DNA from 4 places in the Paenibacillus sp. J22R160 genome. Region 4 is predicted to be linked to each of the others. Evidence: riboswitches for the same ligand, from Rfam matches in the RefSeq annotation. Region 4 holds a riboswitch; each other region holds the start of a gene.
The links. A riboswitch is a leader RNA that binds a small molecule or an ion and turns the genes downstream of it on or off. The one in region 4 is predicted to bind cyclic di-GMP.
Positions count from the first base shown of each region.

Region 1 (4,217 bases), on a different contig from region 4:
CCGCTCGTGGTGAACTTGAAATAACTGATATTAATAAAGAGTATCTGCTTCTAGAGCAGTTAAATGTTGAGATACTCGGTAGAGGGTATTCTTGGCTGGACTCCGGTACACATGAATCTTTATTACAAGCTTCACAGTTCATTGAGACCATAGAGAAGAGACAAAGTTTAAAAATAGCATGTCTTGAGGAAATTGCTTTTAATAGAGGATACATATCGCGGGAGCAGCTTTTAAATTTGGCAGAGCCTATGATTAAAAATGAATATGGTAAGTATTTACTGAAAGTAGCCAACCAGGCTGTGAAAAGGAAGCCTATTTATGTCTGATGAGGAAATATATTAAAAATTGAAGTTATGTTAGAACTGCAAGAAATGAGGATGTACCTATTGTGAAAAAATTAAAACCTTGGATCCGCTGGACTTTATGGATAGTTTGTTCGGTATCTATCATATTATTTGTGGCAATAGGATATATTTATTACAAAATTCATTCTATTCAAGTGGAAGATGTGTTGAGACGACACGTACCTATTAGCAATAATGTCGTTGGAAAACAAGGAGAAGGGTTAGAAGATGGTAACAAAACATATTCTGCGACTCTTCCTTCTTTTATTTCTTCCCCTGTTGATAAAGCTAATGAATTTGCATCCAAACCCATCCAATCGCAAGATGCATTAGATGCAGCGGCTATCCTACTCAAATCAGGTCTTAGTCTGAAAGAAGTATATTACTTAACAGGTCAGGCAAGTGATAATCTTTCAAATAATGAAAAACAAAAAATCCGCGATTTACTTCTTTCTAAGCTTACAAAAGAGGAAATAGAGTCACTGAGAGCGATTACTACACCTTATGGAAAGGAGTTAAAAATACTTGACCCTAATTATCCAATTGAGTTAATTGGCGTGTATGACCCGGAAGAACGCAAAAAAATCCTTAGAGAGTTACAGGACAAGGGAAATTCGCAGAAAAGCCAACAAGTCCAACAGACGAATAATATACAAGAGAGTTCTGTTGAAGATGAAAAAGACCAGTTAACGGTTCAACTCCCGCCGTCGCCTGCTCCTACAAATCAGAAGATAGATCCAGCACTTCTCGAAACTTATAACTCCAAATTAACTTCATTGAAAGCCAGCTGCCAAGGAAATATCAACAATCTTGTTTCCGGTGTGGTAAGTGCGAAGAAAGGAAACAAAGATTTAGGTCTTAAAGAACTACAAAGCATGTTTATGCAAAAGTTTGTGGATGCGGAGTCGAAGTGCGATGCTAGCTTTAATGGGATTCTCTCGGATTCAATTAATGCGGGAGTAGGCTCTGCTGAGATTGATGGGTGGAAACAAACCTATTATTCTATGAAGCAAGCAGCGCAAAGTAGTGCAATTGGTCAGATAGAGAAAGCTCTTACAGCTAAGTAGTGCTGAGAGCTCACATGGAAACTGTAGGTGAATCATCATGGTAGGAACTTTCTCGGTATTAAACGGTGGGTGCTGACTTGTATAGTACTTTTGGTTCATTGTTGAATTGAATTAATAGTTCTAATGGCTGATGTCACATTTGTATCGTTTGCTAAAATAATCCTATATACGACAATCACATAAATCGTAAGACAATGGCAAAATTGATGAAAGTCAGTGACGCAAAGCTAAAGGGACTAAACTGGAAAATAACCAGTATGTCAGCCAGCTATCGGATACGGCCTCCGTCTGATTCTTATGTGGAACAAACTATTGGGAGGTAGAGTAGAATATGATTTGGATCATATTAAGTATTCTTTGGATTGTGGGGTGTGTTTTTTATTTTAGTTTATTTGCAATTGCTAAACGAGCAGATCTGATGGCTGAGGCTATGTTTGTAAATGAGATTCATGAACATGTTGGTTCCAATTCTAGTACTCATTGTTCGGCAGAAGAGGGTCAGCGATTTGAAATAGGAAATGAGAGCATTAGAAAAGTCTGTTTATTATAAAATTATTGATTAAGCACCCTATAGGGTGCTTTTTTATGTTTAAGCCTTTTTTAAGAAAGGAAAGTTTACAGGTATTTTGTTAGTAAATAGATAATTACAATCCACAATGGGATTGTAATTAGCAAGCCCCATAAACAGCCTTTAAACAGAAAAATGTGATCACTTTTGTTTTCATCGATACCATTGACCAATATGTCGCACCTCATTGTTTTATGCTTAAATACATTTGAATAGACGTATTAAAAAGAGATGTAGTATTTAACCAATGTAAGCAGCTAATGTGGTAATTCTCATAATTGCTCCTTTTTTCCTGCAAATTTAGATCTCATTTTTAAAATAACTATTTTATGATTAAACAAAGTGATATCAATACCACTTAGAACTTAGGATAGTACTAACTACCTATGTGTTGGCTGATGAAAAATTGATAGCAACCATTTTCAAAAAAATACGTTACAACCCAAATAACTAAACGAGGTGTCCATCTAGGTGAAAAAACATATCAAAGCAGCAGCAGGATTATCATTAGCTCTATTAATGGGAATGAGTACCGTGGCATCCGCCGCACAAACACCTGTTGATGTGGATGTATATCAAGTCCCAATGCACTTCACATTCGACGGTAAAGAATACGCGCCGCCGGAAGGTCAAATGGGTTTTATCTATGAAGGCAGTACTTATGTCCCGATCAGATTCATCTCTTATTCTTTGGATAAGGCAGTGAAATGGGACGCGGATACATACACTGTCACGATTTCCGAACCTAAAGAAACAGACAAAATTAACATCAAAGAGTACAAGCTCAACACGCAGGTTTATTCGAAAAGCAATGAAAAGGTAGACAAAACAAAGTTAGTATCCAGCAAACTAAATGTATACAAGGAGAAGGTTGCCTTTATTTTCGATGGTGTCGCGAAGAGCCCTTCTGAGGATTTACCAGGTTATATCTTCGACAGTAGTCTCTATGTGCCTATTCGTTTCTTCTCTGAGTCTGTGGGCAAAACGATTAGTTGGGATCCTGTGACCTATACGGTTTCAGCTGTGACGGCTCCGGATAAGAAGGATCCTGAGGTGAAGATACCGGAGACTCCTAAACCGGATCCTCAAGCTCCAGCAGCTGGAGGCGGAGGTGTAATCGGTGGTGGTGGCAGCGGAGGTGTAACGAAACCTTCGTATGATTCGATTACATCCGATACGGTGGCACAGTTATTACAGCTTCAGAAGAAAAGCCAGGATGAACTCACAGCGCTAAAGGATCAATATAAAATAACAAAAGATCAAAGTTTACTTGAAGAGGCAAATTCGAAAATCGCTCAAACGGATGAGGTTTTCAATCAAATGATGAACGATTTGACCACGAAGTTATCGGATAATGGATATGATACAAAGATTGTTGATACGTTTAGGGATGCCTATGAACAAAAAAAAGCGAGTGCTGAGGCAGATGCAAAAGCGGATGTCGAATTCAATTAACTAAGTAGCCGGGAACCTTCTGTAAATAGAGGGTTCCAGGTTTATTTTTCGCCCAATTTCAGCGAACTATTCACCAACTAGGCATTCACACACATACAGTGTATTAGGCATTTCAACTATACAAGAATGTGAGTGATCCTTTAATGACGAGACCTGAAGAACAAGAATTTCGTCCGCCGGTTGGTGGCGGTTTACATGGCGGAGGCATCGGACACGGTGGCATTGGTGGCCCTGGGCATGGCGGTATTGGCGGTGTTGGTGGAATCGGTGGCCCTGGGCATGGCGGTATTGGTGGTATTGGTGGCATAGGGCACGGTGGTATTGGTCATGGCCCTGGATTCGGACCTGGATTTGGTCACATTGGCCCCGGTTTCGGCGGCCCTGGATTTCATGGCGGTTTCTACCCCGGCGGCGGTTTCAACAATGCACTTCCATGGGTAGTAGCCCCACTTCTATACGGTGCGGCTGATCCCTACTATCCATATCCTCCTTACGGATATCCTTACCCCTACCCGCCTAATCCTTACTATCCATATGCCCCAGGCTATCCTGGCATTTAACACGATCGTTAGAACCGAGGACATTCTCTGAAGAGAATCCTCGGTTCTTTTTCTTATTTATAATAATTATTAAAAAGTATTGACTTTCATTTTAATTTATTTATAATAATTATTATCTGATATCGATTATCAGTGGACAAGCAGTTGAGCGGATAGAAAGGGTGCAGCGGCGATGTACGATGTCATTATTATTGGAGCAGGTCCGGCAGGAGCTTCAGCTGCC
Region 1 covers NZ_JCAUAU010000003.1:323,653-327,869, reverse strand. Annotated here, with positions in the region: gene rfbA (glucose-1-phosphate thymidylyltransferase RfbA) at 1-326, shown strand, start outside; gene AC58UW_RS08555 (hypothetical protein) at 389-1,411, shown strand; cyclic di-GMP riboswitch class I at 1,598-1,687, shown strand; gene AC58UW_RS08550 (hypothetical protein) at 1,743-1,961, shown strand; gene AC58UW_RS08545 (stalk domain-containing protein) at 2,451-3,434, shown strand; gene AC58UW_RS08540 (hypothetical protein) at 3,563-3,994, shown strand; gene AC58UW_RS08535 (NAD(P)/FAD-dependent oxidoreductase) at 4,167-4,217, shown strand, end outside.
Region 1: it holds a riboswitch for cyclic di-GMP, as region 4 does, so the genes downstream of both, AC58UW_RS08550 (hypothetical protein) here and AC58UW_RS23045 (methyl-accepting chemotaxis protein) in region 4, are expected to answer to the same signal.

Region 2 (4,217 bases), on a different contig from region 4:
TCCGATCGTGAAGGTTTTATTCGGGGGGAAAGAACTTCAAGCCGAGGATGTGCCTGCTACCATACAAGATGGCAGAACGGTTGTGCCGTTGTACCTACTGAAACAAACCGGGGCATCGGTGACATGGGATGCTGAGAAGTACACGGTTGATCTTGCATTCCCTCGAGTAAGGGAAGATAACGCAATGAAAGATTTTGCAGCTGCCATTCCGTCCTTAAATGAGAAAGCCAAAGAAAATCAGGCTAAAAATGTCCAGCTTATCTATAACGAATATGGCGTCTACTTAAAAGTGGATTTAGAATTGTCAGGTGATTCTAATAAAAATAACGATCATATCATTGCACTGTCTGGTTTTTTGGTCAATTCACCAGTAGATTCAATGATTGTTAGCCTATTTCATAATGGTTCGGTCACAGACTTTATTACGGTCAAGCGATCAAATGCTGAGGAATTCAGTAAGAGTAGTAAGGACAAAATTGCAGAATACGATTTTATTAAGAATTGGAGCCATCAGCACGTAGACAATACAACCGATTTGTCTGTTCCCAATAAGCCTCAACCAACCTCTACACCGCTGCCTGTGTCCACTTCGCCAGTTTCAGGTCCTGTATGTCGGGAGATCGCGGCTCTTTACACAGGGAAGATACAGAGTGCTGTAGATCAATACAATGCAAATCTTAGCCAGTATTCTGGCGGTATTGTTGGCTATGTAGATAAATTAAAAGAAAGTATGAAAACAGCTTTAAAAGATAATAATTGTCCTGAGAATTAAAAAATAAACGCCAGTTAGCGGCTAATACCGTTAACTGGCGTTTTGTTGTATACGCGCCCGAGATGATTCGAACATCCGGCCTACAGTTTAGGAAACTGTTGCTCTATCCTGCTGAGCTACGGGCGCATGGCAAAGATTATGATAGCACGAAGCCTTATGTGGTGCAAGGTTAAGAAGTAAGTTCCGGAGCTTATTTATGCATGTCCACGCTGATTGCATCGTGCGCTGAGGAACTACAGGCTGCTATTTTGCCAAATCACAGATTTCCAAGCTCAGACGGAACTACAGGGTCCTATTCAGCCAAGATAGCTAACATTACGGCTAAAATTGAAGATATAGCGGACCACCACAGTTGCTCTTCCTCGCTGAAATGCGCAATATCCGGCGAATAGCGGATCATAGTTCCCGTCCGTTCGCACAATATTGCCAGGCCACCGCTTACGAATCTTGCTCGCCCAACCGTCTATTCCTTGCCGCGCAGCTTCCGAAAAAACTGCGTAAGCATCGTCGCGCACTCCTCTTGCAGCACACCGCTGACCACATCGACCCGGTGGTTGAACCTATCCTCCTGCAGCAAGTTCATCAACGTTCCCGCGCAGCCGGCTTTGGGATCGGTCGTGCCATAGATCACCTGCGGAACGCGCGCCTGTACGATCGCGCCCGCACACATCGGGCAAGGCTCTAACGTGACGTAGAGCTTACAGTCAAGCAAGCGCCATGCTTGCAAATGCTCGCTGGCCTGCTTAATAGCAATCATTTCAGCATGGGCAAGCGGATCCAGCGTAGTTTCTCGAAGATTGTAGCCGCGGCCAATAATTTGCCCTTGATGGACAACAACGGCTCCAATCGGCACCTCTCGAATAGCTTCGGCTTTTTGTGCTTCCTCTATAGCCGCTTTCATCCAAGGGATATGCTCATTATATTCATCCACAGGGGGACACCTCACTAAAAATAATCTTATCCACATGTGAACAAAGGATCGAACAGATATTCGTTGTTAACAACCTGTGGATAACAATGTGTATAACTTAAAAAGTTGTGGATATTTATTTCTTTTTTCATTCATACAACAAATACTAGATGTATGCAAGTGAATTAGTTGATAATAAGGAAATCCATCCGTATAATGAGAGATAAGTAGGTCTTTTAGACCATAAAGTACGATATTGCACGACAAAGCATGACATTCATTAGCAGGGTTCGATAATGGCAAACTTGCCGAAAGGCAAGGACGCAAAGCCGAGGGTCTACGGTTCCAATGGAACTACGACAGCCTGGTTACCGAAAATCGATGCTTTTTTAGGTTGAGGTAATAGGCTGTTCCCGGCAATGGGGCAGTCTATTTTTTTATATGGCATGGCATGCGGGGGAGGGGTAATTAACGAAATGGTTAGCAGACAAAAATCAGCGAAGTTTTACGGCAGCAAGGAAGGATACGACGCTGAAGTGATGATTGACAGCAAAGCGATGCTGAGCAAGGAAGATTTCGTAGCCACTGGCGTGTTGACTTACGCACTCGGTGACATCATTGAAGTGGAGCTGCCGGAATATGATGTTTTTGCGCTGGGAGATAAGTGTAAAATGACGGTATACACGAAATCCGGGCTGTTTGTTATGGATACGGCAGTTGTGGCCAAAGATCGGGGCTCATTAATTGTCCTGAATCCCCCTGAAAATCGCAGGAAGTTTACGGAGAAGCGGGAGTTCCCTCGCGTAGATGTGAAGAATGAAGGGCTTCTTTTCGGAATTCAAGACAGAAACAAGAGACTTAAACATCAGTTTGAAACACCGATTCGGTTCTCTATCAAAAATCTATCCGTTAATGGCCTGGGATTCACGATTAATGAAAATGTGATGCTTGAGAAAGTCATTCAAAAGAATTCTCAACTTGAAGTAGAGTTGATTTTGGGCTTTTTGGTGCCATGTACAATGGAAATTGTTCGGCAAGAGAAAACGAATGACAGCTATTACTACGGGGCAAGTTTTATCAGCATCCCAGAAGAGAAAACGAACGCGCTGCGCGGATTTATTTTAAAAAATCAGATAGAAACCTACTTCGTCCAGAAGCGGGAAAATGAAACAAAAAAGGCACTGGAAAAAAAGTCTGCGGCTAATCAGTAGCCTACAGGCTTTTTTTTGCGTTCCAAGTACTATATAATAAGAAGGATGATTTTCGAAAATTAAGGAGTTGTAACTACGATGGCTTTGAAAGCAGGTATCGTCGGTCTACCGAACGTAGGAAAATCGACATTGTTTAATGCAATTACACAGGCGGGGGCAGAATCTGCAAACTATCCGTTCTGTACGATAGATCCGAATGTTGGGGTAGTTGAAGTACCGGACGAGAGATTGCACAAGCTGGTAGAGATGATTGTCCCTAAGAGCATTGTTCCGACAGCCTTTGAATTCGTGGATATTGCGGGTTTGGTGAAGGGCGCGAGCAAAGGCGAAGGGCTTGGAAATAAATTTTTGGCACATATTCGCGAAGTGGATGCCATTGTGCATGTTGTCCGTTGTTTTGAGGATGATAATATTACTCACGTCTCCGGTAAAGTAGATCCGATTGGCGATATCGAGACGATTAATCTCGAATTGATTTTGGCTGATATTGAGTCCGTTGAGAAAAAGATCGAGCGCTCCCGCAAAAACCTGAAGGGCGGCGACAAGAAAGTTGTAGCCGAGGTTGAGTGTCTGGAACGCATCAAGGAAGCTCTTTATAACGATCTGCCAGCGCGCAGCATCGATTTGAGCGATGATGAGAAGCTGCTCGTCCGCGATCTACACTTGCTGACAATGAAGCCGGTCCTTTATGCGGCCAATGTGAGCGAAGACGAAGTATCCACAGCAGATGAGAATCCATTCGTCAAAATCGTTAAGGAGTACGCGGAGAAAGAAAACAACGAAGTTGTTTCGATCAGCGCGAAGGTGGAGTCTGAGATTGCTGAGCTCGAAGATGAAGAAAAAGCGATGTTCCTCGAAGAGTTGGGACTTCAAGAGTCCGGCTTGAATAGATTGATTAAAGCCGCTTATCGCAAGCTTGGCTTGTATACGTATTTTACAGCTGGGGTGCAGGAAGTAAGAGCTTGGACAATCCGCAAAGGAACGAAAGCTCCTCAAGCGGCTGGTGTGATTCATACCGATTTCGAGCGTGGATTTATTCGTGCCGAGGTTGTGTCTTATACGGATTTGGTAACGGCTGGCTCCATGAATGGCGCGAAGGAAAAAGGGCAAGTGCGTCTGGAAGGTAAAGAGTACGTGGTGAATGACGGCGACGTTATGCATTTCCGATTTAATGTTTAATAAATGAAAAATAAAGAAAGGAGTGATCCGTTATGTTGGATCGACTTCAGTCCATTGTGGACCGCTATGAGAAATTAAGCGAGCTGCTGTGTGACCCGGATGTGACAAGTGACACAAAGAAACTTAGAGAGTATTCGAAGGAACA
Region 2 covers NZ_JCAUAU010000012.1:23,256-27,472, forward strand. Annotated here, with positions in the region: gene AC58UW_RS21500 (stalk domain-containing protein) at 1-772, shown strand, start outside; tRNA gene AC58UW_RS21505 (tRNA-Arg) at 825-898, opposite strand; gene tadA (tRNA adenosine(34) deaminase TadA) at 1,236-1,703, opposite strand; cyclic di-GMP riboswitch class I at 1,971-2,058, shown strand; gene AC58UW_RS21515 (PilZ domain-containing protein) at 2,159-2,893, shown strand; gene ychF (redox-regulated ATPase YchF) at 2,972-4,072, shown strand; gene prfA (peptide chain release factor 1) at 4,105-4,217, shown strand, end outside.
Region 2: it holds a riboswitch for cyclic di-GMP, as region 4 does, so the genes downstream of both, AC58UW_RS21515 (PilZ domain-containing protein) here and AC58UW_RS23045 (methyl-accepting chemotaxis protein) in region 4, are expected to answer to the same signal.

Region 3 (4,217 bases), on a different contig from region 4:
AGTCGTCGTATATTGAATGCGATAAGCCTTAGTAATGGGGCTATCCGTGAAACGAATAGCAAGATTTGCCGCCGTTATATCGACTGTATATTGGCTGGTATCCAGCAATGCTCCCTGTACCACAGTTCCATCTAGATGAACTCCTAGCTCATAAACGGCTACTGTAACAGGAACAGATAGTCCCGCTGGGATAGGATCCGTTACCACCGCATTCTGAACAGAATCCAGTGCTTTATTCACATCAACAGTCCAATTAATATCCTTGGAATTGAACCCCGTAGATACTCCTTTTTTATCTATTGTCGAGGTGACCGTCGGTCGAAAATGAAGAGTGAAAATCTGATCACCTGTATTAACCGGTATGGTAATATTGACAATCGTGCTTTCGGTTAGCTGGCTTTTATCTATTTGCGTTCTGAAGGTGAGCGTACCATGTACATTATCATGGCTTTCTATGTAGTCGTTAAAGGTGATCAATACTTGACGACTAGTGCGGTCAACATGAAACGTTCCTAACTGATCCTGCCCCATCACTAAGCCACCGCTGATATCATTAAAAAGCAAGAATTGCTGCGGCAGATAAAAGGTATACGTATAGCCGCTATGATACTGACCATTCGGCAGAGACCAGGTGTAATCCAGCTGTATCGTGGAGTTCGGTTCGTAAACATCACCGGTCACGACCTGTCCTGCACTGTTGTAAACAGCCATGGTCACACTGTCTATAATATTCTCGTTAATTGCATTCGCACGGGCCACTGTCCCAACGCCAAAGCCAATACCGTAAAGACTCTGCATAAGTATTAACAGCGTAATTAGCAGCGTACTCATCTTCTTCTTCAACATCATTATTCAAACCTCCATTCACAATTTAATTCTTGTAGAAATTATTGGTTCATTTCTTATGTAAAAGATACAAGTCGTATCATTATTAATACTATATGATACGACTTGTATTGTAAATCATTGGAATTCCTATTTGCTCACTTAGAAAGGCAAATAAAAAAAACCTGCACTCAGTTATGAGTACAGGTGTCTTTCCTATCTTAATATATTCTGGCTACTTGATAATTAGCACTGTTTTTTTCTAACTCTACGGCTTCACCAGCTTGTACATGCACAGCATCATACGTGGTATCAATTGTCACCCACTCATTACGTTCCTTCAAGAAAACTTGATTCCATGCATGATAGGTCTCAGGAGCTTGTACCTCATACCCCATAACCAGACGGGTTGGAATTCCCTCACTTCTTGCCATTGCTGCAAAAGTAGAAGAAAAGTCGTAGCAGATGCCTCCGGAGGCCTCGTAAACCGTATCCAGATCAGGTATATATTTGTCTGCAACGGTTTCGGCCTTCTTATAATCGTACTTAAATTGGGTCGTGATAAAACCGTAAATGGCCTTTAGTTTATCCATATCCGTTTCTTTACTGCCCACTAATTGCTTAGCCTTAACGACTGCTTTCGACTCCATATTCCAATCAATCAGTGGAATGGACTGCAGAAAAACGGCATTCTCGTCTTCCATCTTCAAATCTATTTGTTCTTGCGCAACTACTTTATATTTATTCGTCCCTATGGACTCGCCAATCACCACGTTATATGCGCCATTGCCAAGCTGCAAAGGATACTGATCGCCCTCTGCAAAGGTGTAGTCATATCTGGCATTCCCACTTATGATTCGGACGAGAACTTTGGTACTCTTCGCTCTTTCATAGTTAACCGAGATAATCCCCTTATTCAGTGCAACTTTGTCAATAATGGGCGTTGGGGAAGCTGCCAATATCCCTTGAGGGGCAAGACTGCCTAGTATAGTTGCAAGAATTGCAAGTCTGACTGGTTTCTTAAACACAATAAATCTCCCTTCGGTAACTGGCTGCCAACTTAGTTCTACTAAGGAAGGCCCTTTAGCTTTGCGTCTCTAGTTTTCGCTAGATTTGCCTTTATCGGAGAAAAGCACCGAATCCCTATACAGCAATCTTAACATAGGCTTGTATCTCTGAATAGACAAAATATTACATATTTTATTTCTCAGACGACACCAGGATCCCCTTAATCGCAATACGGTGAGTCGGATTCTCCATAGGATGGCAAGTAATTAGCGTAATCTCCCGATCCTTGCCATTACCTTTGAGCACCCAGACGTCTTCCGGGAGAACGTACTGCTTATCAACAACTTTATAGACATACTTTTTATTCCCGGTATCTACTTCGACTAAATCGCCTTCGGTGACTTCATCTAATCGATTGAAGTTTTTCCCGTAGGTCAAATTTCGATGGCCTGCAATCGCATAATTGCCAATTGCCCCTGCTTTTCCGGTATTGGCGATACTGGCAACGGAGACTTTTAAATTATTCACTGTAGCATCCGTTAGAATAGGCAGCTTGAGATCTATTTTATCGATAATGAGAACACCTTCCATGTTCTTCGGCAACGCCACAGGCTTCGGTGTTGCTGCGACGACTACAGGGGCCTGCTGGCTGCTTGTCGGCGCACCCTCAACCGTGGGACGAGGAGAAGCCATGACAGGCGCACCCTCAACCGCAGGACGAGGGGAAGCCACGACGGGCGCATCCTCTGGCAGTGATTCCTCGGGCTCAACAACAGCCTGATCCATCATTTGCAAATTCTCCTCCCATTGCTTCAAAATCTTCTGCTGCTGAAAGCTCTCATACCGGTCGTTAGCCATCGGATACAAGAAAATGATAATCCCAAGAATGATACATAACAGTGACAGCTTTTTTCTAATCACCAGAGGTACCTGCCTTTCTCGTGGATCTCATGCGCAAGCACGCACTACCAAATAATCCCACAAATAATATGCCTTATTTTATTCTATATTGCTGAAGGAATCCCTGCCCCACGGTCTGTGAAGGCTGTCCCTGCCCTCGCAGTCAAAGCAAAGAGAACATTGAAACATGTAATAGCTAGTCATGTCATCGTAGAAAAAAGCTTAAAAAGCCTGCTTAATCGCAGGCTTTCCATTACTAATCATGACTTATAAGACAGCAGCTATTATTTCGTCAGCTAACTAACTGACCGTTTTCGGACGCTCCATGCGCGTGATGCCCGGCCAGCGGAACGTCGCCCACTCCGGCTGCCGCTTCTCTACGCGAGCGACAACGACCGTCATATCATCTTGAATTTCGCCATGATGATGGCGGAAAATTCGTTCCAGTAAACAATCCGCGAACTCTTGCGGCAAGGTCGTATCGATTTCTTGGATCATGCGCTTCATCCACATCTCCTTATTCACCGCATGGCCTGGCGCATCATAGATCCCATCGGTCATCATGACGAGGATATCTCCCGACTGGAGAGGAATAGAAACCAGATCGACATCGATCTCGCTCAAAATCCCCACTGGCAGATTATTTGCCGAGATCGAAATCACTTCGTTCCCACGCTTAATAAAGCTCGGTATGGAGCCAATTTTCATGAACGTTGTATTTGCGTTATACATGTCAATCAAAGCCATATCCACCGTCGCATACATCTCATCGGAGGATCGGAGCATGAGCACGGAGTTCAGCGACTTGATCGCCAGCTTCTCATCCATACCAGACTGCAGCAGCTGCTGCAGGATGCTAAGGGCGGTCTGACTCTCGGCCCGCGCACGCTCGCCATTGCCCATGCCGTCGCTAAGCGCAACGGCATACTTGCCATTGCCCAGCTCCACCGTGGAGAAGCTGTCGCCCGAGAAGAGGTCGCCCCCTTTGGCTGCGCCGGCGACCCCGGTCTCTACCTCGAATTCCTTGGCAGAGCCGAATACGACCGTGCTGTAGCCTTCGCCCCGCTCATGCATGTCCTCGCGCATTACGGCGACATTCTCGCCGATGATTTCGCTCAACAGCGGCGCAATGATTTTCCGGCATTCATCGAAACCCTTCGTGTATTGATGAATAATCTCAATTTCAATATTTCCTTCATCCAAGGAAATAATGTCGATTGTATGAATAGATAAGCCCAGCTCCTCCAGGGCATTGCGGATTTGCTCTTCTTGAAGGAACAACTCCTGCCCTTCCCGTTTAATTTCCTTCGCTAAGTCCTCCATGACCTGCGAAACGCCAGACAGCTGATCAGCCACGAGATGACGGCTGTCCATAATTTGCTTTTTCCAGTGCAAATCATTCTTATACAAGCTATACTGCTGCTTCATCACATCTAGCACTTGATCGGTACGATTACACACCTTCTTCCACTCCGCTGGTATTT
Region 3 covers NZ_JCAUAU010000028.1:24,602-28,818, forward strand. Annotated here, with positions in the region: gene AC58UW_RS30570 (collagen binding domain-containing protein) at 1-849, opposite strand, end outside; gene AC58UW_RS30575 (transglutaminase-like domain-containing protein) at 1,047-1,853, opposite strand; cyclic di-GMP riboswitch class I at 1,866-1,953, opposite strand; gene AC58UW_RS30580 (class D sortase) at 2,026-2,754, opposite strand; gene spoIIE (stage II sporulation protein E) at 3,034-4,217, opposite strand, start outside.
Region 3: it holds a riboswitch for cyclic di-GMP, as region 4 does, so the genes downstream of both, AC58UW_RS30575 (transglutaminase-like domain-containing protein) here and AC58UW_RS23045 (methyl-accepting chemotaxis protein) in region 4, are expected to answer to the same signal.

Region 4 (4,217 bases):
CATGATGAAACCGCTGATGGCAATTTTTTGACTCCGGTTAAAAAATAGATACAGAGCAGTTATTGAGGCCAAGATAGCAATAATAATGGATAAAATGAACGGTACAGGCTGATAACGAATCGTTATATGCTGCAGGGCAGACATCCCGATATAATGCATGCCGCTAATGGCAAATCCCATCGTTGTTCCGCCAATGATGAGCTTGGTTCGGGTGAAGTTCCCTTGGAACGTAACGAAAAGCCCTACCAGCGCCCCACTGACCGCTACGACAATAGAGATACTGACCATAGAGATGTCGTAGGTGACTCCTTCCGGCAATTCATAAGCCAGCATGGCGATAAAATGCATGGACCATATTCCTACCCCCATGACGATGGCACTGCAAATCATCCAGCTCTTCTGATACCAGCCCTCCGAAGATGACACTTTGCGCGCCAAATTAAGCGCTGTAAAAGAGGCCAGCAAGGCGATGGTGAATGATAGGAGAACTAGGACGAAATTATAACTTTCCGTTATCGGGTGATGCATATGTGATCCTCATTTCTTCGTTGCTGTAGGGAAATTACTGTAGAGAAAATGTATGTTTCGTCTTCATCATGATCTCATTCAGTGTATGGCTATGTTCTTCCAATCTGTCGGCTAATTCCGACGCTTTGTTGATCAGGATATCCTGTTTGTCCGTTCGTTTACTGACTGATTTCACATTGTCGGTTAATTGGCTGGATAATACGGAAATTTCCTCCATGGAAGTGCTAAATTGCTGTGTGCTCGCTGACATCTGCTGCGACGTTCCCCTGATATCGCGCATTTGCGTAGCAACAGAATGGATCGATCCCAGGATGCGTCCAAATGCTTGTCCGGCAGACACAACGGCCTCATTTCCATGAGCAAAGGTACCAATGACTTGATCCATCGATTGAATGGAGGCTTCATTATTCACTTGAATATCTTCAATTAGCTCTGCAATTTGCTTAGCGGACTCGCTCGTTTGCTCGGCTAATTTGCGCACCTCTGTTGAAACAACCGTAAATCCTTTTCCGTGTTCGCCTGCGCGCGCTGCTTCGATAGCTGCGTTAAGGGCTAGCAAGTTCGTGCGCGAAGCGACATCTGTTATCAAATTAACAATTTGATTGATCTCTTGCGAGCGTTCTCCAAGCACTTTCACTTTCTCGGCGGTTGAATGAATCGCATGATGCATGGACTGCATCTGCTGCACGGCCAGCTGAATGGATTCATTCCCCTTTTCAGCCTCATAGGCTGCTTGACTGGATATCTCAGACGCACTGGCCGAGTTTTCTGCAATGTGGCAAATATCGGTGAGCATTTCGCTTATCGCTTTCCTGCTAACTTCTACGCCGTTTTCTTGATCACTAGCAGCCTGCTCTACCTGGTGCATCGTTTGAACGACCTCCATGGTCAAGCGATTAAGCTCATTTGACTGAGCGCTCAGACCGCTAGAGTTCAGTCGAACTTCCTGAGAAGTATGTGCAAGACTCTCGATAATGGACCTGACGGTCTGCTGCAGCTTATGATATTGTTCCTTTTCGAAACGCTCCGTTGCTTGGCGATTGGAGATGATTTGATACATGACCGCGCCAATGAAGAGGATGACGAAAATCAGGTGAATCGCCACCATTGTAAACGCATACACATTTGAACCGTAGACCAATTCGGGAAAAAAGAAGAACCCAAGCAGATGCTGGGCGGCAAAAAGAACCGTACTGCACAGCAGCAAGGCAATATTGTTATAGTACATAAGGATGGCTAACACCATGAAAATGGAAAAGTGATACTCCACCATTCCGTTGCCTCCAGCAATAATCGACATGGAGCATAACGTTAATGACAACGTATGAACAAGCGGGATCCAAGCATGTTCAGCTTGAAGACGAGAGAGCACAGCTCCGATGATAACAAGCACGATCGGTGTCCAGAAAAACATTTGATTTAAAAAACCGTGTGATAAAGCTGAATGCATGACTTCGTGTTCCATGAGCGAGTGATGAGCAAGGCGGTTAAGGGCATGGACCAACAAACTTAGGACGAGTGTCCCGATTACAATAAATTGCATAACACGGTTTTTCTCTTTCAAGCAAATTGCCTCCTTGGATGATGTTTTGACGAACAAAAAAAGACCACCCCGAATAAAGGATGATCTTGATCCTTCCCACTCGGTAACCTGTCAACCATATCATACAAAAATGTATGTGTTAGGCCATGGCTTTGCGTCTCATTGTTTCCAATGATTTGCCTTTGTCAATTAGTCAGTCATTCGTGCATGCAGTTTGTCTTAAATCTGTACTTATTATAGTGCGATAAATTTTAGTCTGTACATAGCAATAAATGTTGTATTATGTCGAAATGGATTAAAATATGATAAGGTTTACAAAATGTCAACGGACCGATGGATTCACTTATGACAAAACTTCATACTTTTGGAAAAAAAGAAGGTGCCCCAAGGAGCACCTTCTAGTCTTAAACCAGTTCCACATCAATCAACTTAAACTGTGTCACATCGACAATTCCACGGTTTGAAATCCGAATCTCAGGAATAACAGGCAGTGCTATCAATGAGAATGTCATAAACGGTGCGTTCAACGGGCAGCCAATTTGCTTCCATGCTCCTTCGAGCTGAGCAACCTCTTCAACGACTTCAAGCAAAGTCTTATCGGACATAAGGCCTGCAATCGTTAACGGAACTTGAGCCAGCACGCGGCCATTCTCAACGACAATTGTGCCGCCTCCCAATTTGGCAAGTTCATTAGCGGCAAAAGCCATATCCTGTTCATCAATGCCCATAACTATTAAATTGTGGCTGTCATGCGCTACGGTTGACGCTACTGCGCCGGATTTCAGTTGAAAGCCGCTTGAGAAACCAAGTGAAATTTCACCGGTGCCGCGGTGCCGCTCAATACAAGCAAGACGAACAACATCCTGTTGGATATCCGGTTGAATAATTCCTTGCTCGACACTTAGCGTGGCTGTCATTTTCGCTGTTCTTGCACTATTTTCAATTACCTGTACGACATTGACACTTGTTCGCTCTTCTTTACCGCGGCTCTTAAGCTGAAAGTCCTCTGCTGTGAGCTCTCGCTTCACATTCATGGAGCTGCAAATATGCGCCGGATATATATAAGTAGGGAATTCCTCGACAAGCTTGCCTTGGTCAAAGATAACCTTTCCATCCGTAATGACAGTTACAGGCTCAACCTTTTGCAAATCATCGAGTAATAAAATGTCTGCGCATTTACCTGGCGTAAGGCTGCCTAGGTCTTTATCCAGGTTAAAGTAACGCGCCACATTGATGGTAACCATTTGAATCGCGGTGACAGGATCAACGCCCTCTTCAATCGCTCGGCGCACCACATGGTTGAGATGCCCTTTCTCCACCAGTGTTTGCGGACTAACGTCATCCGTGACGAGGGAGATGTTAGATGTGTTTACTTTATCTTCGGTCACCACCTTGATGACCTCTTTGACATCATGCCAAGCGGAGCCTTCGCGAATCATCAGATGCATGCCCATACGGACTTTATGCAGTCCTTGCTCGCGCGTAACCGTTTCGTGATCGGAGGTCACGCCAGACGCAATATAGGCTTGCAGCATACGGTCATCCTCACTCGGGAAATGGCCCGTTACTGCTTTGCCGCTGTTAATCGTCGCTTCGATTTCCCCGCACATTTTCGGATCTCCGTACACGACACCAGGAAAATTCATCACTTCACCAAGACCGATCACATTATCCCACTGCAGTCCCTCTTCAATATCTTTCACTTCCAAGCTTGCACCCGCATCTTCCAAATCTGTTGTCGCAGGTACGCAGGACGGGAAGGTCGTGAATACTTTGAGCGGCAGCTGCTGCCCCTCTTCATGCATCAGCCTAACCCCTTCTGCCCCAAACACATTGGCAATCTCGTGCGGGTCCATGAAAATCCCCGTTGTTCCTTTGGGTAGAGCCGCTTTGGCAAACTCTGTAACAGAAAGCATGGTACTTTCAACATGCATATGTCCGTCTAGGAACCCAGGAGCTATGTATCTCCCTGCAGCGTCGATAACAACCGTTTGATCACCAATCGTGTGGTCTGCATGCCCGACAAATGCCACTCGTCCCTCTGCTACTGCGACATCCATGTGCGCAATTAATTCCCCTGAATACACATTGACCAATATGCCATTTTTAATGACAAGGTCAGCAAAAGCATTACCCATGGCGACTT
Region 4 covers NZ_JCAUAU010000014.1:11,134-15,350, reverse strand. Annotated here, with positions in the region: gene AC58UW_RS23050 (putative bifunctional diguanylate cyclase/phosphodiesterase) at 1-528, opposite strand, end outside; gene AC58UW_RS23045 (methyl-accepting chemotaxis protein) at 563-2,092, opposite strand; cyclic di-GMP riboswitch class I at 2,171-2,262, opposite strand; gene ade (adenine deaminase) at 2,476-4,217, opposite strand, start outside.